DNA from 3 places in the Exiguobacterium sp. OS-77 genome. Region 1 is predicted to be linked to each of the others. Evidence: riboswitches for the same ligand, from Rfam matches in the RefSeq annotation. Region 1 holds a riboswitch; each other region holds the start of a gene.

Region 1 (7,226 bases):
GCCATCTTGAATATGATACACATGATGAAACAGCAATTCATCTGCTTGTCCTCGATGAGCAGAGTCGACCGGTCGCAACGGGGCGTACCCGTCCATATGACGACCAACGGATGAAGGTAGAGCGTGTCGCGACGCTAGCGACAGCGCGAGGAAAAGGATACGGTGGCGAGTTGATGCAGGCGATGGAACGAGTCGCACGTCGCGAAGGGAAGCAATTGCTAACACTCGGCGCACAAGTCCAAGCGATCCCGTTTTATCAAGGACTCGGTTATACGATCGTCTCCGATGAATTCGATGATGCGGGCATCCCACACCGGACGATGGAGAAAAAAATGTAAGTTATTTTGAAAGAAATCCTGCAAAAAGGGTTTCTTTTTTTTGTTTTCTATGTATATATATAATTCATAATGAATTTTTATACAGACAGATGAATTTAAAACTAGGAGGGAATTATACATGTCGAAACAAAAATTGATCTTAGCGTACTCTGGGGGACTTGATACATCGGTAGCCATCAAGTGGTTGAGCAAGGACTATGACGTCATTGCCTTATGCATGGATGTCGGAGAAGGAAAAGATTTATCCATCATTAAAGAAAAAGCACTCCTCGTCGGTGCGATCGAATCGATCGTCCTCGATGTTAAAGAAGAATTCGCACAAGACTTCGTTTTACCGGCACTTCAATATGGCGCGCATTACGAAAATGCCTATCCGTTGATTTCAGCGCTTTCGCGTCCGTTGATCGCAGAAAAGCTTGTCGAAGTCGCGCATCAGCACGGTGCGACGGCAGTCGCTCACGGATGTACCGGAAAAGGGAACGACCAAGTCCGGTTCGAAGTTTCAGTCGCAGCACTTGATCCATCACTCGAAGTCATCGCACCGGTCCGGGAATGGAAATGGTCACGGGAAGAAGAAATCGCCTATGCGAAAGAAAACAATGTGCCGATTCCGATCAACCTCGACAGCCCATACTCAATCGACATGAACCTTTGGGGACGGAGTAACGAATGTGGCGTCCTAGAAAACCCTTGGACAGAGCCACCGCAAGACGCTTATGCGTTGACAGTAGCGCCAGAAGACGCTCCGGATCAGGCAGAAGAAGTCATCATTGGCTTTGAAGCAGGTGTTCCGGTCTCGATCAACGGAACGACGTATCCACTGGCGAAACTGATCACGGAACTGAACATCATCGCTGGTGCACATGGGGTCGGACGGATTGACCACGTCGAGAACCGTCTCGTCGGTATCAAATCGCGGGAAGTCTATGAGTGCCCAGGCGCAACGGTGTTACTCAAAGCGCACGCTGCACTCGAGACGATTACATTGACGAAGGACGTCGCGCATTTCAAACCACTACTCAGCAAACAATACGCAGAAACGATCTATAACGGTCTCTTCCATGCACCATTGACGAAAGGCTTGAAAGCATTCTTGACAGCGACACAACAGGACGTCACAGGAGAAGTTCGCGTTAAACTGTTCAAAGGAAATGCAACTGTGACAGGTCGTCAGTCCGCTGTCTCGCTCTACGATGAGAAACTTGCGACGTACACGAAAGAAGACGCATTCGATCATGAAGCAGCAAAAGGCTTCATCAAATTACACGGACTTGCCGTTTCGACGCATGCGAGCGTACATCGTCAGGCGGGTGTCACGAAATGACCAAACTCTGGGGTGGACGTTTTACGGAAAGTGCTTCCGCTCAAGCGGAAGCCTTCGGAGCATCGATCACGTTCGATCAAAAATTAGCGAGCGTCGATTTAAAAGGCAGTCTCGCACACGCGCAGATGCTATTTGAACAAGGGATTCTTGCTCAAGACGAGTGGACACAAATCGAGCAAGGACTGAAGCAACTGGAAACGACGTTAGCAGACCATTCCTATACGTTAGCGGATGAGGACATTCATATGAACCTCGAGCGTTTATTGACAGAACAGATTGGTCCGGTTGCAGGAAAACTGCATACGGCACGGAGTCGAAATGACCAGGTCGCAACGGATTTACATCTATGGATGGAACAACATGTTGAGGCGTTGACGACAGCATTACGCGAGCTCCAGTTGGTCATCACGGAACAAGCGGAGCAACATATCGAGACGGTCATGCCAGGGTATACGCATTTGCAACGGGCACAACCGATCTCGCTTGCGCATCACTTGCTCGCTTATTTCTGGATGTTCGAACGTGATGTCGAACGGTTGACGGATAATCAAAAACGAATTCGGAAATCACCGCTCGGGGCAGGTGCGCTCGCGGGGACGACATTCCCGATCAATCGTTTCCGGTCTGCTGAGTTGCTCGGTTTTGAGTCGGTCTATCCAAACAGTCTTGATGCTGTCTCGGACCGTGATTTCGTCATCGAATACCTCGGGATCGCTTCGACCGTCATGATGCATCTCTCGCGCTTTTGTGAAGAAATCATCATCTGGGCGTCGCAAGAATTTAGCTTTATCGAGTTATCCGATGCCTTCTCAACAGGATCGAGCATGATGCCACAAAAGAAAAATCCTGATTTCGCTGAGTTGATTCGTGGAAAAACGGGGCGCGTCTACGGTAACCTGATGGGCTTCTTGACGACGATGAAGGCATTACCACTCGCTTACAATAAAGACATGCAAGAGGATAAGGAAGGGGTCTTCGATACAGTAGATACCGTTCTCCAATCCGTTCAAATCTTCACTGGAATGATTGAATCTGCGACGTTTAAGACCGAAGCGCTCAAGAAGGCGACAATGCAAGACTTCTCGAATGCAACGGAACTCGCCGACTACCTTGTGACGAAAGGCATACCATTCCGGGAAGCGCACGAAATCGTCGGCAAAGCCGTCCTTTACTGTGTGCAGAACGGTTGTTTCCTGAAGGATTTGAATCTCGAGACGTATCAAACCTTCCATCCGGATATCACGGAAGACGTCTATCCGCTCCTCGATCCGGTTCAAGCAGTGGCACGCCGGACAAGCTACGGCGGAACAGGGTTTGCTGCCGTGTCGGAGCAACTCGAACTCGCGAAACAGCATCTTGCGAATTGACGGATTTTGAAAAAAATCAGTCAAATGACTGGATTTAACAAAAGATGTCTGCTATAACTGTAACTAACAACCGACAGATAGAGGCGCGGATGACATGAGTAGTATCATTCTTGAAGGCAAGCATGCCGAATGATGTGAAAGGGGAAGTCCGCCGAAGTGAACGAGAAGATGCTTCTTCTCATTTGCTGGTACAACGGTTAAGATCCGTTGTACTGCCGAAACCGATGTTTCGGAGCGCTATCTTACGTAAAAGAACGAATGACTTTGTCTTCGTTTGTCCGATCGTGATAACGACGGGCCGTAGGAACGCTCCTACCGGCCCGTCGTTTTTTTTCTGTATCGGGACAAAGGAGATAGGATTGTGACAACTGTACTTAAATTTGGTGGAAGCTCGGTTGCGACTGTCGAACAGATTCAGTCTATTGCGAATTATTTGAAGAGTCGCGCAGCCGAAGGTGAAAAACTTGTCGTCGTCGTTTCAGCGATGGGCAAGATGACAGATTCTTTGATTGCTCAGGCGCAAGCCATCACAGATCGCCCCGAGCGCCGAGAACTCGATCGTCTGCTTGCCATCGGAGAAGAACAGACGATTTCATTACTCAGCATCGCCCTCAACTCACTCGGCGTCAAAGCGTTATCGCAAACAGGCGCTCAAGCGGGAATCAGTACGATGGGATTGCATACGAAAAGTAAGATCAAACAGATTGATGGAAATCTATTACGACAAAAACTCGAAACATACGATGTCGTCATCGTCGCTGGATTCCAAGGTGTCAACGAACTCGGTGATGTCACGACGCTCGGACGTGGTGGATCGGATACAACGGCTGTTGCCCTTGCGGCAGTCCTTGATAAACGGTGTGAAATCTACACGGATGTCGACGGTGTCTATACGGCTGATCCACGAATCCATGCTGCTGCTCAACCGATTCCGCACATCTCATATGATGAGATGATGGAGATGAGCGCCCTCGGGTCGAAGGTCATGGAAATGCGGAGTGTCGAACTAGGAAAAAAATACGGCGTACACATCTTCGTCGGGAAAACACTTGAATCGAAAAGGGGAACATGGATCATGGAAGCGACGGAAACAATGGAACAAAAAGCGGTGACGAGTGTCAGTGTGACGAAGAACGTCTTGACGGTATCAATCAAACACGTACCGCAAACGAATGCAGCAGTAGCCGATATCTTCGAACTGTTATCCAATCGCCACGTCAACATCGACATGATCAGTCAAACGACGTTCGACAGTGACATTTTCTTATCGTTCTCATGTCCACTCGATGAGGAAGAGTTCCTCGATGAAGCATTGAAAGACATCATGGATCGCTTCACGACAGTCAAGGTCGACCGCCACAATCAACACGCAAAATTATCTGTCGTCGGAATCGGGATGCGGGATGCAACAGGTGTCGCTTCGAAGTTGTTCGCAATCTTCCGAGCAGAGAACATCCCGTTCTATCAAGTCACGACATCAGAAATCAGCATCTCGTACACGATTGCACAAGCAGACATTGAACGGACGGTTGCAGCGATTGCAAACGCGTTCGAGTTATAAGGAGGAAAACAGGATGTATCATGTAGCCGTCATTGGAGCAACCGGCGCCGTCGGTCAAAAAATGTTACAAGTCCTAGCAGAACTGGACTTCCCGGTCAGCCGCCTGTCCGCTTACGCTTCTGCTCGTTCAGCAGGGAACACGGTACAGTTCAAGGGAGAAGATATTACGATCCAAGCGCTGACGCCAAATATCACAGAAGACGGGATCGATGTCGCGTTGTTCGCAGCAGGCGGAACGATCAGTGAGCAATATGCCCCGTTACTAGCTGAAAACGGAACACTCGTCGTTGATAATTCAAGTGCTTTCCGGATGCAGGAGACGATTCCGCTCGTCGTGCCAGAAGTCAATCCGCAAGCGATTCAAGCGACGGACCGCTTGATCGCAAATCCGAACTGTTCGACCATTCAATCCGTCGTCGCTTTAGCACCGCTCCAGTCACTGGGATTCGAACGGATCAACTATACGACGTATCAGGCCGTATCTGGTTCTGGTCAAAAAGGAATCGAGGATCTGGCACGTGGAGCACGCGGAGAAGAGCCCGTCAATTATCCGCATCCGATTCACGATAACATCTTGCCGCATATCGATGTATTCCTTGAGAACGGCTATACGAAAGAAGAGCAGAAGATGATTGATGAAACACGGAAAATCTTCAATCTTCCAGCATTACCTGTCAGTGCTACATGTGTCCGGGTTCCAGTCACGAATTCTCACTCGGTTGCAATCAACGTCACGTTTACACAACCGACGACGGTTGCAGCGATCCGTGAAGCACTTGAAAACGCACCGGGCGTCGTCCTCATCGATGATGTCGCGAATACGCGTTATCCGATGCCACTTGACGCGAGTGGGACGGACGATGTCTATGTCGGACGAATTCGACAAGATGATAGTCTCGCGAATACGTTCCATCTCTGGTGTGTAGCCGACAACATTCGAAAAGGTGCCGCCTCGAATGCCGTACAAGTCGCACGCCAAGCCATCGAACAGTCGATTCATTCATAAAAAAGGAGGAGTTCTTCATGTTCAAAGGAGCAGGTACAGCGCTCGTCACACCATTTAATGAAGCAGGCGAGTTGGATCTACACGTATTCGAACGCTTGATCGAGCAACAACTCGCAGCAGGAATTCAGGCGCTTGTCGTCGGAGGAACGACAGGAGAAGGATCGACACTGACGAACACGGAATTCGAACAACTACTGACGACTGCCGTTCAAATCACGGCAGGACGAGTACCAGTCATTGCCGGAACGGGTTCGAACAACACGGCAGCAACAATCGAGAAGACGTTACTCGCAGAGCGCCTCGGTGCGGACGCAGCGATGCTCGTCACACCGTACTACAATAAAACATCGCAAGCGGGTCTCGTCGCACATTTCACGGCGGTCGCTGATGCAACCGAATTACCAATCATGCTGTACAACGTTCCGTCGCGGACAGGAGTTGCGATCGCAGTCGAAACAGCAGTGACGTTAGCACGTCATCCACGAATCCAAGCCTTTAAGGAAGCGAGTGGAGATGTCAGCTTCATGGGTGAACTGATGGCGGCGATTCCGGAAGACTTCGCGGTCTTCTGTGGAAATGATGATCAAATCCTGCCGTACATGGCATGGGGCGCACAAGGCGTCATCTCAGTTCTTTCGAACCCGTACCCAGCAGAGACACAAGCACTTGCTGAGGCGTTACTAGCGCAAGATCTCGTCACGGCACGCCGGATTCAGGCAGACTTGTTACCGGTCATCGGTGCCTTGTTCAGTGATGTCAATCCGATTCCAGTTAAAGCATCGCTTGAAGAACTCGGCTTTGCTGTCGGTGCGCCACGCTTGCCGCTCGTCCGTCAATCGGAAGCGGGGCACGCCCACTTACTCGAAACGATGCGGGCTTACAAAGGGGTGGTTCGATGAAACTCGCGTTACACGGTTATGGGGCGACAGGACAATACGTCGTCGAACTCGCACCACAAAGTGTCGTAGCGATCGTTGACCGGACGAAGTCATCCGATACGATCGCTTCATATGCCGAGCTAACGGAGATGTCAGAAACGGTCGATGCGATCATCGACTTCTCGCATCCGAGTTTGCTACCGGATCTGCTCGCATATGGACTGGCGACAAAAACACCACTTGTCATCGCGACGACTGGTTTTTCGGAGGCGGAACTGGCATCGATCAAGGACGCCGCAAAAGAAATTCCAATTTTCCAGTCGTACAATATGTCGTACGGCATCGCGATGGTGCAGCAACTGCTGAAGACACTTGTGCCACTAGCAGGAGCGTATGACATCGAATTGCTCGAGAAACATCATAACCAAAAAGTCGATGCGCCAAGCGGAACGGCTGAGTTGTTATTGCAAACGATTCAGACGGCACGTGACGTCACACCGGTATATGACCGGTCACAGACGCGGCAAAAGCGAGAGACGAACGAGATCGGGATGCACGCGATGCGCGGTGGAACAATCTTCGGAGAACACGAAGTCTTATTCGCAGGTGTCGACGAATTGATTGAAATCAAACATACAGCGCTATCGAAAAAAGTATTTGCTTCTGGTGCGATCAAAGCAGCTGAGGCACTCATTCAAAAAACAGCGGGACTCTATACATTAGAGACGCTCTACACACAGGAGGATTCACAT
Region 2 (7,226 bases), 310 kb from region 1:
ACCACCAAGTTCTGTCGGACCATCATCGAAGATATGACCGAGGTGACTATCCGCATTCGCAGAACGCACTTCCGTCCGCGTCATCCCGTGACTCGTATCGAGTTCGACTTCCATCTTGTCTTCTGAGATGGGTTTAGCGAAGCTCGGCCAACCACAGTTTGACTGGAACTTATCTTTTGATGTGAAGAGTGGTGTACCATCGACGATATCGACGTACAGTCCTGGACGTTCTTCATCCCAGTATTCGTTACGGAAAGCGGGTTCTGTCCCGTTCTCTTGTGTGACTTTATACTGAATTGGTGTCAGACGCTCTTTCAATTCTTTTTCCTTACCGTGGTCCTTCCACGCTTCTTTGATGAATTTCGCGCGACCTGAGCCGACACTATACATCTGATAACGGAACGGATTCTTTTTATAATAATCTTGGTGATATTCTTCGGCTGGCCAAAACGGCTTTTCTGGACGAATCTCTACCGCGACCGGACGCGAGAAGCGTCCTGATGCGTCAAGCGCTGCTTTCGAACGTTCAGCTGCTTCACGCTGTGCTTCATCGACATAAAAGATAGCCGGTTGGTACGATTCACCACGGTCATTGAATTGACCTCCACCATCTGTCGGGTCGATTTGACGCCAGAAGATCTCGAGTAATTCTTCGTACGTAATGACGGACGGATCGTACGTGACTTCAACCGCCTCCAAGTGACCTGTCGTTTCCGAACAGACCTCTTTATAAGTCGGGTTCTCTGTATGACCACCGGTATATCCTGAAATGACCTGCTCTACCCCATCATATTTATGGAATGGCTTGACCATGCACCAGAAACAACCACCTGCAAATATTGCTTTTGCCATCTATCTTCCCCTCCTCTGTATGTGTCTATTTTACCGCGTTCGGAGAATGGACTCGACTTTCCTGCTCATTCAATCCTCTGGGTTCGCTTTTAGACGACGCATGACGAAGTAAATCGCTGCAAAGACAAGAAGAAGTCCTCCAAGCGAATACCAGATGTTATTCAAACGATAGATCATTTGGTACAAGGCAAGCGTCACAAGCAATAATGCGATCGGTAAGAAGGCACGCTTAAAGTGGTACCAGTAATTCACGAAGATCGCCTCCTGTTTTTCTTTCATCTTACTTGAAGCGACATCTAAAAAGCCACCTTCATTTGAAGGTGGCTCAATGATTAAGATTGACGTGGATGTTCTGGGAAGTCCATCTCGTCATAACGAACGATTGACGTCCGGTTTTTGAATTTATGTCCTAACCAGAAGGCAAGGAATAATGGAATACCAACATACGTTGCGGCAATTCCGACCCAATCAATTTGATCAGCGAGGAATGCGGCATAGTTTTGACCGACGATGACGAGGAAACAAAGACCGAATGCGAACAGCGGACCGAACGGGAACGCTGGTGCAACATATGGTAAGTCTTTCAACGAGTGACCTTGTGCAACGAATCCTTTACGGAAGCGATAGTGACTGATCGCAATCCCGAGCCATGCGATGAATCCTGTCATCCCGGAAGCATTGAGTAACCACAGGTAGACTTGTCCACCAAACATCGACGTCAAGAAACAGAGCGCACCGACTGCACCTGTTGCAAGCAAGGCGTTACGAGGTACACCGTTTTTCGAGACTTTTGCGAACAACTTCGGTGCATCCCCTTGACGCGCCAGTGTGTACAGCATCCGTGTCGAAGCATACATACCTGAGTTTCCGGCAGATAAAACAGACGTCAAGATGACGGCGTTCATGAGTGCTGCTGAGAACGCAAGACCTGCTTTTTCAAAGACGAGCGTAAACGGACTGACGGCTACGTCCGTAATGTCATTCGAAACCAAGTTCGGACTTGTATACGGAATGAGCATTCCGATGACGAAAATCGCGAAGACGTAGAAAAGCAAGATGCGCCAGAAGACTTGTTTGACTGCTTTTGGAACATTCTTTTTCGGATCTTCCGATTCACCCGCGGCAATCCCGACCAGTTCTGTACCTTGGAAACTGAATCCGGCAACGAGAATGATACCGATGACGGCAGGAATCCCACCGACGAACGGCGCATCGCCAAGAGCAAAGTTTTTAAAGCCAACCGGTGGCTCCGATGTAAAGACACCGAAAATCATCGCAACACCGACGACTAAGAAGACGATAACGGTAACGACTTTAATCATGGCGAACCAATACTCCGCTTCTCCGAATCCTTTAACGGAGAAGTAGTTCAAGCCAATCATGAGTAAGAGGAACAAAGCACTGAAATAAAATCCAGGAACGTCCGGGAACCAATACGTCATAACAATTTGTGCTGCGACGAGTTCGACTGCGATCGTGACTGCCCAGTTGTACCAGTAGTTCCAGCCAAGTGCAAAGCCGAATGATGGATCGACGAATTTCGTTCCATATGTCGAGAAGGATCCAGCGACAGGCATGTACGCCGCCATTTCACCAAGACTTGTCATGAGGAAGTAGACCATCAGACCAACGATTGCATACGATAGGAGCGCCCCACCTGGTCCTGCTGCTGCGACGGAAGCACCGGACGCAATGAAGAGTCCTGTTCCGATTGCCCCACCGATGGCGATCATCGACATATGACGGGCTTGTAATCCACGTTTTAATCCTTCTGCTGTCGAATCTGTTGTTTGTTTTACATCTAGATTGTTCATTTCGTTCGCTTCTCTCTGTTTAGATTTTTTGAGAGGACACTTTTTGAATGAAAAAAACAAAAAGCGTCCTCATCTTCCAGATGGAAGATGAGAACGCAACATAATAAAATGGATGCGCCTCATTCTACCGTCGTGAAAGATAGCTCTCCACAAGTAAGTGATACCCGACTTGTGACAGTATTAGACCTATTCGATCTAATCCCAATCGATCATCTTCAAAGCGATGATTGATTTCGGCAATTCTTCCTTTCAGGTCACTTCATCTGTCGCTTGACGACATCCGTAACCGTACTCTTAAGAACTGCAACCTCCATCCCACTGGTTGAGTGAGAACTGAATTAAGTTAGTTATTACTACGCCATATTACACAAAACGCCACGAAATTGTCAATTGCCTTTTTCGAATCTGGGGTAGTCGATGGTAAAAATCCGATATGTTTAGTACACTAAATGGTAGAAGTCCACTGAGAGAAAGGATGCTGCTTGCATGCCACAGGAACGTGATTTGCTAACTTATCGACTCGAGGAACAAATGCGTGTCATTCTTCGTACCCTGCGACGTGAACTTAACCGGCTATTTGAAGGAACGGCGACCCGGAGTGAATTTTTCATCTTACGAAGCCTTTCAGAAAATGGTCCTCAGCGCCCGACGCTTCTCGCGGAACAATTTGAGCTCGCGACGAGTCAAGTCACTGCTTTAACGGATAAGCTGTATAAACAAGGATACGTCACACGGACACGTTCGACGGAAGATCGTCGTTCGATCGTCCTCGCTTTGACGGAGGACGGGGAACGTGCATTTCGAGATCTCGAAATCGTTCGGAAAAACTATTTACAAGATCGCTTCGGTACATTGACGGAAGAAGAGCTCGAAACGATGATTCGTGTCTTTGATAAAATTTTACAGACGATGGATGAGGATACTCTTACTTCATCTTCTTAAAAACGGTAGATTTTCTACCGTTTTTTCTATTTTGTCTAAAGATTTCTCTATGTCTAACCGTTATCTACTTGAGTATACTGGAAGTATATATATGGAAATCTGTTAGCTGGGGGAGTTGGGAGGATTTGTTGGCCATCATGAATCAATTCATCATTAACTTTTGTCTACTGTTCACAACGATTACTCTCTTGTTCTTACCGTTTCGGAATCAACCGCGTATTTCATTGAACTCCAAATGGAGCATTCGACTTATACTCGGAGCAGTCTCTGGTCTGATTGCGGTTTTATTGATGTTTAACGGGATTCAAATCGACGTCGCCCGTGTTGATTTACGTATCGTTCCTGTCGCAATCGCCATGCTGATCGGTGGTTTCCCAAGCGCCATCGTTGCTGGTGCAATGATCATCGGGACACGTTACTTTTTAACACCAGTTGATCAAATGGAAGGATTTTATTTATCGACGTTGATCATCGTCTTGTTCATCACGACGATTGGGATCATTCGTCGATTCATCCATGTCTCGATGCGTCATTTTCAGCTTATGGTGTTGGTCGGTATTCTCTATTCGTTACCCGCCATCTACATCCTGACGAACAGCTGGTCGACATTCTTTAAAATCTCGATTGCGTACGTCTTCTTTAATTTATTAGCTGGCTTTGTCGCTTATCGATTACTGACGGAATTACGCCGTCACTTCGAAAACATCCAGTATCAGCAGAAACTCGCCATGACGGATGCTTTGACAGGGCTCGCCAATCGTCGTCGTCTGGATGACTCGCTTTCGCTTGTCGGTTCGACCGACCAAGGCTATTCGCTTGTACTCATCGATATCGATTTCTTCAAGCATGTCAATGATACATATGGTCATGATGCGGGCGATGATGTGTTACGCCAACTCGGCATGACTCTCGCTTCCTTAACGCGTCCAGACGACCTCGTCGGACGGTACGGTGGTGAAGAATTTTTAATCATCTTACCAAGTACTTCAGCGAAAGAAGCGCAAAAAATAGCAGAACTAGCTCGGCTGACGGTCGCACGTAACCTGTTCCCGACAGCAGATGTACCTGATCTGCAAATCACGATCTCACTTGGGATTTCCCATTCCAGTGGTTCGCATACGTCACTTGAAGCATTACAACAGGCAGATAAAGCGTTGTATTACTCAAAAGAAAGCGGACGGAATCGTAGTACGATCTATACGAAAGAACTTGCATTCCGACAGGCTTAAACTGATTGGACACTTCCGTAGGGGAGTGTCTTTTCTTTTACGTCTTCATTCCGTCTCTTTAGGAAAACCGATGCTTTCAACCGTTCCAAAGACAATCATCCGACTTAATTGTTCTGCCATGTATTCTGATGAATACGGTCGACCGTTTCGTAACCACGAAATCAACAATCCCAACTGTCCACCAATGACATAGTTTAATAATAAGTCCCGATCGACGAACGTAGCTTCTTCTGTGATTTGCGGTCGAAACACAATTCGATAATTCTCTTTCAATGTATCGAGAAAACGAGAGATGAACGTTTTGATCGGTCCTTGAACGAGCATCGTCTGATAGAATAATTCATTTTCTTCGATATGAATGAACAAACGAGCAAAATAGCGACTCACCTGCTCGACTGTCGGAAAGACAGTTCCTGTACCCGTGATCCGAATCGCTTGTTCAAGTGCCTTCATTTGCTCCTCAACGATTTGGTCGAGCAAATCATACTTATCCGTATAGTGTGCGTAGAAGGTTGAACGATTCACACCGGCTCCATCCGTCAGCATTTTGACAGTAATACTTGAAAAGCTGTGCGTCTTCAGTAAACGAAATAATTCCATTGTAATACGGTCACGTGACCGTTTTGGTCGGGGATCACGGCTCTCATTCATCCATATTTCACTCCTTTTTCATCATCTTTTCATTAATGAATCCGTTATCATCTATTTTTCCAACATTTTGTCGGAAATTGTCGGTTGTTTGTTAGCTAACGATCCATATAATTAACTATATTAATTACTCCTCCCCCCAGAGGAGTACTTTTTTTGAATCGATTGTACACAAGAAAGGATGCTAACACACCCATGAGTATGAAAAAATTATTGATCATCAATATCGTGACACTCATCGTTTTAATCGGTGGTGGTGTTGTCGGATACTACTATTACGATCAAGCAACGAGCTATGTCAAAACAGACAATGCGAAAATCGACGGTAAGATGATAACGGTTGCGAGCCCAAGCGCTGGTAAATTAACAGACTGGTCTGCGAAAACAGGCGAATCACTCGCCAGTGGGGCAACAGTCGGACACGTCATGACGGCACAAGCCGGCCAAAAACCGACGGACCTCTCGGTTTCAATGCCCTCAAAAGCAACGATCGTTCAGTCGATGGCGACAAAGAACGGCTTCGTCGCAGCAGGTACACCTCTCGCCTATGGTTTTGACTTAAACGACCTTTGGGTCACAGCGAACATCGAAGAAACAGAAATCGATGAAATCAAAGTCGGACAAACAGTGGATGTCTATGTCGACAGCTATCCGGACACGACACTTTCTGGTGAAGTCGAGCAAATCGGTATGACGACGGCTTCGACGTTCTCCATGATGCCTTCTTCAAACGGAAACGCGAACTACACGAAAGTCGCACAAGTCATTCCAGTTAAAGTATCACTCTCGCAAGAAAAATCACTCGACATTCGACCTGGTATGAATGTGACCGTCCGCATTCATAAGGATTAAGGAGGGACGTTCATGTCTACTACCTTCTTGTTCGGATACAGTGCGTTCACGATTCTGATCATCATCGGTGTCAACTGGGTTGCCCGTCGAAGTCGCCCATCCGACATGGCACTGGCGACGGACGGACCAACGCTTGAGGAATCCCTCGAGGCGGAACCGACGATGTCCGTGACACCTCCGATCGCAACACCTCAAAAACAAGTTTCAACTGAAAACGTTAGTATTCCGAAAGTATTGACGGTTTTACTGATTGGTATGTTTATTGCTATTTTGAACCAAACGTTGATTAATGTCGCGTTGCCGGTTCTGATCAATGACTTCAACGTTTCAACATCTACTGCTCAGTGGTTGACGACGGGCTTCATGCTCGTCAACGGAATCTTAATTCCGATCAGTGCCTTTTTGATGCGCAGTTATACGTTCCGCCAATTGTTCCTCGCTTCGATGACACTCTTTTTCTTCGGATCAATCATTTGTTCGATGGCGATGAACTTCCCGGTCATGATGATTGGGCGTGTCGTTCAGGCAGCAGGTGCTGGGATCTTGATGCCGCTTGGATCAAACGTCTTCATGACGTTGTTCCCACCTCATAAGCGTGGAGCCGCCATGGGGATGCTCGGGATCGCGATGATTCTCGCTCCAGCTGTCGGACCAACAATCACGGGATATGTCATCCAAAACTATGACTGGCACGTCATGTTTTATGCGATGTCGTTCTTTGGATTAGTGACGTTGTTACTCGGTGCAGCCTGGTTCCGTCTGACGCAGCCACTCTCAAAACCATCTTTTGATGCACTTGGTGTCTTATTCAGTACGATCGGATTCGGGAGTCTCCTTTATGGTTTCAGTGAAGCTGGGAATGATGGCTGGGATAGCCCGATCGTCATCA
Region 3 (7,226 bases), 2.6 Mb from region 1:
AGGATCCAGTAGCGTTCGCGAATGATGTGTGTGAACTTATGGTATAAGACATGACATGAAGTCGAAAAAAAGGGGCTGACTCAAAGTTGGTCTCTACAAAGATAAGGGTGGCAGAATGATGATCTGCCACCCTTATCTCGTAACAAAAAGAATGGCGCGTCACACGCCACTCCTACAGGAAAAGCGCATTTATGCGCTGTCAGAGACGAACGAGACCCGTTTTCCTGCTTCATTTAAACAGGAAAACAGGCTTGTGTCTCGCCTGAGGAAAGGGCGTGAAAAGACGCGTCATTCTTTTTTGAGTCAGTCCCTTTTTCATTTCATCAATCCGTTTGTAAATCCGAAGCAGTTTCGCCTTTTTTCGAGAGAACGTTCAAGACGACGACGAAGAGTACGAATGTGACAAGAGCTCCGATGAAACCGAAGACCGAAGACTCCGTGAAACCGATGACTAAATAACCGACTGCCGCAGTGACGGCACCGACTAGCGCATACGGTAACTGTGTCGTAACGTGATCGATATGATGGGATCCAGCCCCTGTCGAACTGAGGATCGTCGTATCGGAAATCGGTGAACAATGGTCACCGAAGACAGATCCAGCAAGAACAGCAGCAAGCGTCGGTAATAAGAGTGAGGCATCGACAGCCATGACGAGATCCGCACCGATTGGCAACATGATCCCGAATGTGCCCCAACTTGTTCCTGTCGAGAATGCCATCAAGCCGGCAATCAAGAATAATAAGAACGGCAAGTACGAAGCAGAAATCGAGTTGCTGATGAAGCTTGCGAGATAATCGCCTGTTTTCATATCACCAATAACAGCGATGATCGTCCAAGCAAATAATAGAATCACGACTGCTGGCCACATCGAACGCATACCAGCGACGATGCTTGCCCGGTAATCGCGACCCGGAATTTTTCGTCCGATCAGCATCAAGAAAGCGACGATTAAACTGATGACGACACCTGCGACAAGTGAGCGTGTGACGTCTGTTGCCTCAAATGCTCCAATTAAAGTAAACGGACGGTTGTCGGCTGCAAGTGCCTGAGCACCTGTTCCGAGTAACGCACTGATCGTAGCAATGACAAGAACGACGATCGGAACGACGAGATCCCGGACTTTTCCGTTCGTATGTTCGTTGACCTCTTTTGCCATCCCCATCGGTGTTCCTTTTGACGCATCAAAAAGTTCACCATTCGCGGCACGGCGTTCATGCTGTTTCATCGGTCCGACAGAGACGCCAGAGTAAGCGATGTAAAGTGTTAAAAGTAACGCGAAAATCGCATAGAAGTTCATCGGAACGATCATCATGAAGGCACTAAACGCTGAGTAATCCGTAATCGAGTGCGTCGTTAGGATACCAGCGATGATGGAAATGATGAATGCACCCCAACTCGAAAGGGGACTGATGACACAAACAGGTGCAGCTGTTGAGTCGATCAAATAGGCAAGCTTCGCACGTGAGACACCACGGCGATCCGTTAGCGGACGACTGACATTGCCGACAGCAAGACTATTGAAGTAATCATCGATGAAAATCAAGATACCGAGTCCGAAGGCGACTAAGCGTGCACCACGCGCTGTCTTGACGTGCGTAGAAGCCCATTCACCGAAGGCGCGAGCGCCACCGGATGTCTGAATCAATGTGGAAAGGACACCGAGCAATAACAAGAAAACAAGTAATAAAACGTTCCACTCATTCAAGGCACCATCCGCCCAAAAGAGGCTAAAGATATTCTTGCCGAGATAGGTTACCGTATCAATCGGGTTAAAACGGTGAAGTAACAGGGCACCGACGAGAATGCCGACACCTAACGAAAGAACGACCTTTCGGGTAAAGATGGCTAATAAGATAGCTAGTAAAGCAGGTACAAGGGCAATAATGGAATCTGAATAGTTGACCATGAAAAATATCCTCCTCTTTAAAAATGGCTTAAAGATGAGACCCCGCGGCACAAAAAAAGCAAGGGCACCGGCAACAAAGCCGACACCCTCGCTGGATGCGTCTTTCTTAGCCGAATTGGAGCGCTCCATACAACTGTTATGTATGGCAATCGATCGGGTATTTCCCGAATCGACCAACGACGGCATGCTCGACGCATACTGTCATTTCGGCGATGTCACCTTTCCTGTAGTCGTCTTCGTTGTCATCCTCGGACCAAGTACTGATTGAAATCGCGCCTCTACCTCATCGATAGAATAGTCATATTCTGTTCTTATGGACACTTTATCACGTATTTCAAAAAAGATTCAACCATATATTCTGATAATTTAAGACAAAGTTGCTCATTCGGCAAAATGTTGAATGAGCTGTTTCATCAAATAGGCTTGGTTTTCTTCGAATTGTTTTTTTCGATGACCGTTCGCGCCAGATGGATGGGGGAAGTTGGAAAGAAGCTGATGCTGTTCGATTCGTCCATCCTGAATCAATCCACGGACTTGCGTCTCGACGACCCGACCGAGTGGAATTAATAACGCTGGTTTTTGTAACTGATTGATCTCAGCGACGAAGTGTTCTTCCGCGTAGTGCCTCAATAAAGGACTGCGATTGATCTTCGGTTGATGACCCGAGTAATTCTTTTCGCGATAAAAGACGGGTTGCTTTAACAGCGACGTCGGATGTAACAATTCCTGGTGTTGATGAAATAAGCTAGCTGTTGTCTCGATTCCGAGCAATGCTGGAAGCTCGAGTGTATCAAGCATCTGGACGAGGTTACGTCGCATCGTTCCGGCAAAACTGGCTGCATATTTGACGATGCGTGCCGTCCCTTCTAGTGAAGCCCCATGATGGAGGGCATCCGTTGCTTCTTCGAAAGCGATTCGCATCTGTTCAAAACCTGGTGTGATCCCGATGATGACGACTTTTGCTTCAGTATTGACATATTCGCCAATCGGAGAGTAATAGACGGTCAGCTCGTTCTCCTGTTGCAATAAAAAATCGTCCGTCCATAATTCATCACGTCGTAACGTACGATCATCAGGTAAGCTACGAATGGCTTGTTCAAATATAGTTAATGAATTCATGAAGAACCCTCTCTCTCTGTATTGGCACTATAATAACAAATAATACCATTTGAGACAATTACACCCTTTCACTATTTGTGTATAGGTATATAAAAAAGGACTCGAGACGAGTCCTTTTCGTGCATCATGCGCGTTCTTTGACCGAAGCAACTTCATATGTCAGAATCTCGCTGCCGAGCATTGGCGATTCTCCTGCCTCACTACTCGCAGGTCGACTATGTGACGCTTTGAAATCGTCACTCTCCCGCCATGCTTGAAAACTCTTCATGTCTTCCCAATACATGTTGACGTTCATTTCATCATGTTCTTCGATGTTTTGCGTCAATAAGACCTCGACGCGGATGAATCCGTCCATCGTATCAAGTCCACTTGGACGCGTAAAACGAGGAGCGAGAGCTGCAGCCATCCCTTTTTTGACTTTAATCCGGTTCGTAACGACGATCATCATAAAATCCCCTTTCAAAAAACGAGTAACGTACTTCTTCAGTATAGTACGATGAAGGCAAGAATGCCGGAAAGAAGGAACAAACGACAATGAATGAACAGGAATACGATCAACGATTACGAATCGAGACCATTGAGATGCAACACCTCTATGGTGTGTTTAGTCACTACAATCGATATGAACCAACGCCTTATGCGGCACTAGACGAATTATGCGAAACGTATTTGTTTCAAAAACAGGACACGGTCATTGATTTCGGGTGTGGGAAAGGGCGTTTGAACTTTTACTTACACGACCGATTCGATTGTTCCGTCATCGGAATCGAGATGAACGGACAATTTTACGAGGACGCACTCCGGAATATGGCGAACTACCAAAGTCGACGGAAGCGGCGTTCCGGAAGTTTGCGATTTGAACAGACGTATGCCGAGCAGTATGCCATTCCGGATGAGACGAATAAGTTTTATTTCTTCAATCCATTCTCTTCACAAATTTTCATGAAAGTGATCGATCACATTTTAAGTTCGGTCGAACGTTCCCCACGTTCGGTTGATCTCATCTTGTATTACCCGACCGATGAATACCGGGAGTACCTGGAGCGTCATACCGTATTCGAGCAAGTCGATGAGATTCGATTACGAGACCTCTATGAAAAAAATCATGACGAGCGGTTCGTCATCTATCGCTTTGATCCGAACAAACTGCTTCAAAACGGGTATGAATACAGTGAGGAAAGAAATAAAAGATAAGGAGGTCGGATGATGATCCGTTTAGAGCATGTCACGAAAGAGTTTGCACCGGGGCGTGGAATATTCGATGTCAGTTTTACAGTTGATCCGGGTACGATATTCGGTTTCATCGGACCAAATGGATCTGGAAAATCAACGACACTCCGACATTTGATGGGACTATTGGCTGCGGATGGTGGAAAGGCGACGATCGGTGGTTTTGATTGCTGGAAGCAAAGTAAAGAAGTGAAGAAATTGGTCGGTTATTTGCCGGGGGAGATTAGTTTACCTGGAGACATGACGGGAGCAGACATGCTGGATTTGATGCAACGACTACACGGTAGCGATCCGGCACGGCGACAACTGTTGTTGAAACGATTTCCTTTTGAGACGAAGACGAAAATCCGCAAAATGTCAAAAGGGATGAAACAAAAACTGGCACTAGTCGGTTGCTTCATGAAGGATGCACCCGTCTATCTACTTGATGAGCCGACCAGTGGACTCGATCCTTTGATGCAAGAGCGTTTTTTAGAGTGGATCGAACAGGAGAAACATGCTGGAAAAGCGATTCTGATGAGTTCACATCACTTTCCGGAGATGGAAAAATCGTGCGATCGAGCGGCTTTAATCAAAGCAGGACGCATTATCGTCGAATCGGATATTCATGAGTTGGTTCGATCGAGTCGAAAGACGTACACGATCTTCTTCCGAACAGAGGTGGAGGCGGCACAGTTCGCGATGCAAGTCGGTGTTGAACCGAAGCGGCTGGAAGTCAGTTTTCAAACGGACGAGACGCTGAGCTTAAATCAGGTGATCGCTTATTTAACCCAGTATGATGTACGGCTGATTCGTCCGTCAGCAGATGATTTAGAACAGGTCTTCTTGCATTATTATGGGGAGGAGGAATCGTCGTGATATTGCTGATCCGCTCTTTATTCAAGCAGGTCAGAAAGCCCGTGCTTGCTTATGCGATTGGAACGAGTCTCTACTTATTGATGCTTGCGTTGCTATATCCATCGATGATGAAGACCGGTTTACTAGAAGCAAAACTAGAAGCGTTACCTCCGGAAGTCTTAAAAGCATTTCAATACGATAAGGTGACAGGGTTCGAGAATGTACTGGATCTGCTCGGGGGAAACTATTACGGACTGATTTTTCAAGTCATTGCGAGTCTATTCTTGCTCTCATTAGCAGCGCGACTCGTTGCGCGACCAATCGACAATGGAGAGCTGATTGTCTATCTCGCAGCCCCGATCACCCGGAATGCGTATACGTTTGCTGTCGCGATCGTCATGGGTATCGCAAGTATAGTTCTCGTAGGACTGAATGGACTTGTCTTGATGGTATCCGACTGGTGGATGACAGATATTTCGATCAATGACGTCATCTTATGGCGGATTCAACTCAATGCGCTATTGTTACTCTTGGCGATCGGTGCCTTTACGTTATTCGTTGCGACGTTATTTGACGAAGAACGTCGTGCTTTTTCGCTTGCCGGTAGTGTGCTTGTCCTATCGATCGTCTTGACGATTCTGTCGGAACTAAGTGACAAGACGGAGTGGCTCCGTTATCTATCCGTCTTCTCCTTATTTAACACGACGCAATTACTAGAAGGAACGAATCATTTTCTTCTTCATTCGATTCTTTTACTTGTCCTCTGTCTCGTGTTCTTGACTGGAGCAGTCGTTCAATTCGGGCGTCGGAGTCTGTCGATTTGATCGAAAGTGGCGCAAAAACTTTACAGAAAGTGAACATTTAGGATTTGAACGTTGCGTCACGCGCTGATTTTTACTAAGATAAAGGAATGTTGTAGTTCTGGAAAAAGAAATGAGGTCTTTCGAAATGAATAAACCATCCATTTATGGATTAACGCTTGAGCAGATGACAGAATGGTTATCGAATCAAGGGCACAAACCATTCCGTGCCAAACAAGTATGGGATTGGCTCTACCGTAAACGTGTCACGACTTTCGCGGAAATGACGAATGTCAACAAGGATTGCCTTGAGTTGTTAGATCAGAGTTTTACGATTGACTCGATGACAGAAGCGGTCAAGCAAGAATCAGCAGACGGAACAATCAAGTTCCTTTTCAAATTATATGATGGCAACTTGATTGAAACGGTTCTAATGCGTCATAAGTACGGTCTTTCTGTCTGTGTTACGACACAGGTCGGCTGTAACATCGGCTGTAGCTTCTGTGCAAGTGGTCTAATCAAAAAGAGCCGCGACTTGTCAGCAGGCGAAATCGTTGAGCAAATCATGAACGTCCAACATCACCTCGATGCAGTCGGTAACGAAGAACGTGTCAGCCACGTCGTCGTCATGGGTATCGGTGAACCGTTCGATAACTTCGACAACATGGTCGATTTCTTGAACGTCATCAAGGACCACAATGGTCTTGCAATCGGTGCACGTCACATCACGGTTTCAACAAGTGGTTTGGCAGACAAGATCTACAAGTTCGCTGACTTGAAACTCCAAGTCAACTTGGCGATCTCGCTTCACGCACCAAACAATGAATTGCGTACGCAAATCATGAAAATCAACCGGGCGATCCCGCTTGAGAAATTGATGCCAGCAATCGACTATTACGTTCAAACGACGAACCGTAAAATCACGATCGAGTACATCTTGCTTCGTGGCGTCAACGACCAAAAGGAACACGCAGTCGAACTCGCAAAACTGTTCGAAGACAAACGTCACCTGACGTATGTCAACTTGATTCCGTACAACCCAGTCGATGAGCACGGTCAATATCAGCGCAGTACGTCTGAAGATATCACGACGTTCTACGATACGTTGAAAAAGAACGGCTTGAACTGTGGTGTTCGTCTCGAGCACGGAACAGACATCGATGCGGCATGTGGTCAATTACGTAGTAAGCAAATCAAAAAAGATAAAGTAGCATCCAAATAATTCGTTGGGCTTCTCATCGTTTCGGTGGGAAGCTTTTTTTACGATAAGAAATGAGGACATTCTATGACACGTACACGATTCAATGATTTTAACTTAAGCACACCGATTCTC

The links. A riboswitch is a leader RNA that binds a small molecule or an ion and turns the genes downstream of it on or off. The one in region 1 is predicted to bind lysine.
Region 2: linked by a shared signal. The riboswitch ahead of EXG77_RS15095 (amino acid permease) and the one ahead of EXG77_RS13660 (aspartate kinase) in region 1 are both predicted to bind lysine.
Region 3: linked by a shared signal. The riboswitch ahead of EXG77_RS00470 (Na+/H+ antiporter NhaC family protein) and the one ahead of EXG77_RS13660 (aspartate kinase) in region 1 are both predicted to bind lysine.

Annotation. Positions count from the first base shown of each region.
Region 1 covers NZ_DF239008.1:2,657,743-2,664,968, reverse strand. Annotated here, with positions in the region: gene EXG77_RS13675 (GNAT family N-acetyltransferase) at 1-338, shown strand, start outside; gene EXG77_RS13670 (argininosuccinate synthase) at 457-1,662, shown strand; gene argH (argininosuccinate lyase) at 1,659-3,029, shown strand; lysine riboswitch at 3,100-3,277, shown strand; gene EXG77_RS13660 (aspartate kinase) at 3,391-4,590, shown strand; gene EXG77_RS13655 (aspartate-semialdehyde dehydrogenase) at 4,604-5,596, shown strand; gene dapA (4-hydroxy-tetrahydrodipicolinate synthase) at 5,614-6,495, shown strand; gene dapB (4-hydroxy-tetrahydrodipicolinate reductase) at 6,492-7,226, shown strand, end outside; gene dapD (2,3,4,5-tetrahydropyridine-2,6-dicarboxylate N-acetyltransferase) at 7,225-7,226, shown strand, end outside.
Region 2 covers NZ_DF239008.1:2,963,615-2,970,840, forward strand. Annotated here, with positions in the region: gene msrA (peptide-methionine (S)-S-oxide reductase MsrA) at 1-852, opposite strand, end outside; gene EXG77_RS15090 (hypothetical protein) at 922-1,104, opposite strand; gene EXG77_RS15095 (amino acid permease) at 1,185-2,666, opposite strand; lysine riboswitch at 2,799-2,987, opposite strand; gene EXG77_RS15100 (MarR family winged helix-turn-helix transcriptional regulator) at 3,153-3,608, shown strand; gene EXG77_RS15105 (diguanylate cyclase) at 3,746-4,837, shown strand; gene EXG77_RS15110 (TetR/AcrR family transcriptional regulator) at 4,883-5,488, opposite strand; gene EXG77_RS15115 (HlyD family secretion protein) at 5,681-6,337, shown strand; gene EXG77_RS15120 (DHA2 family efflux MFS transporter permease subunit) at 6,350-7,226, shown strand, end outside.
Region 3 covers NZ_DF239008.1:100,547-107,772, forward strand. Annotated here, with positions in the region: gene htpG (molecular chaperone HtpG) at 1-47, shown strand, start outside; gene EXG77_RS00470 (Na+/H+ antiporter NhaC family protein) at 324-1,907, opposite strand; lysine riboswitch at 2,018-2,196, opposite strand; gene EXG77_RS00480 (hypothetical protein) at 2,289-3,026, opposite strand; gene EXG77_RS00485 (heme oxygenase) at 3,151-3,471, opposite strand; gene EXG77_RS00490 (cyclopropane-fatty-acyl-phospholipid synthase family protein) at 3,561-4,220, shown strand; gene EXG77_RS00495 (ABC transporter ATP-binding protein) at 4,233-5,114, shown strand; gene EXG77_RS00500 (ABC transporter permease subunit) at 5,111-5,917, shown strand; gene rlmN (23S rRNA (adenine(2503)-C(2))-methyltransferase RlmN) at 6,042-7,115, shown strand; gene EXG77_RS00510 (DEAD/DEAH box helicase) at 7,179-7,226, shown strand, end outside.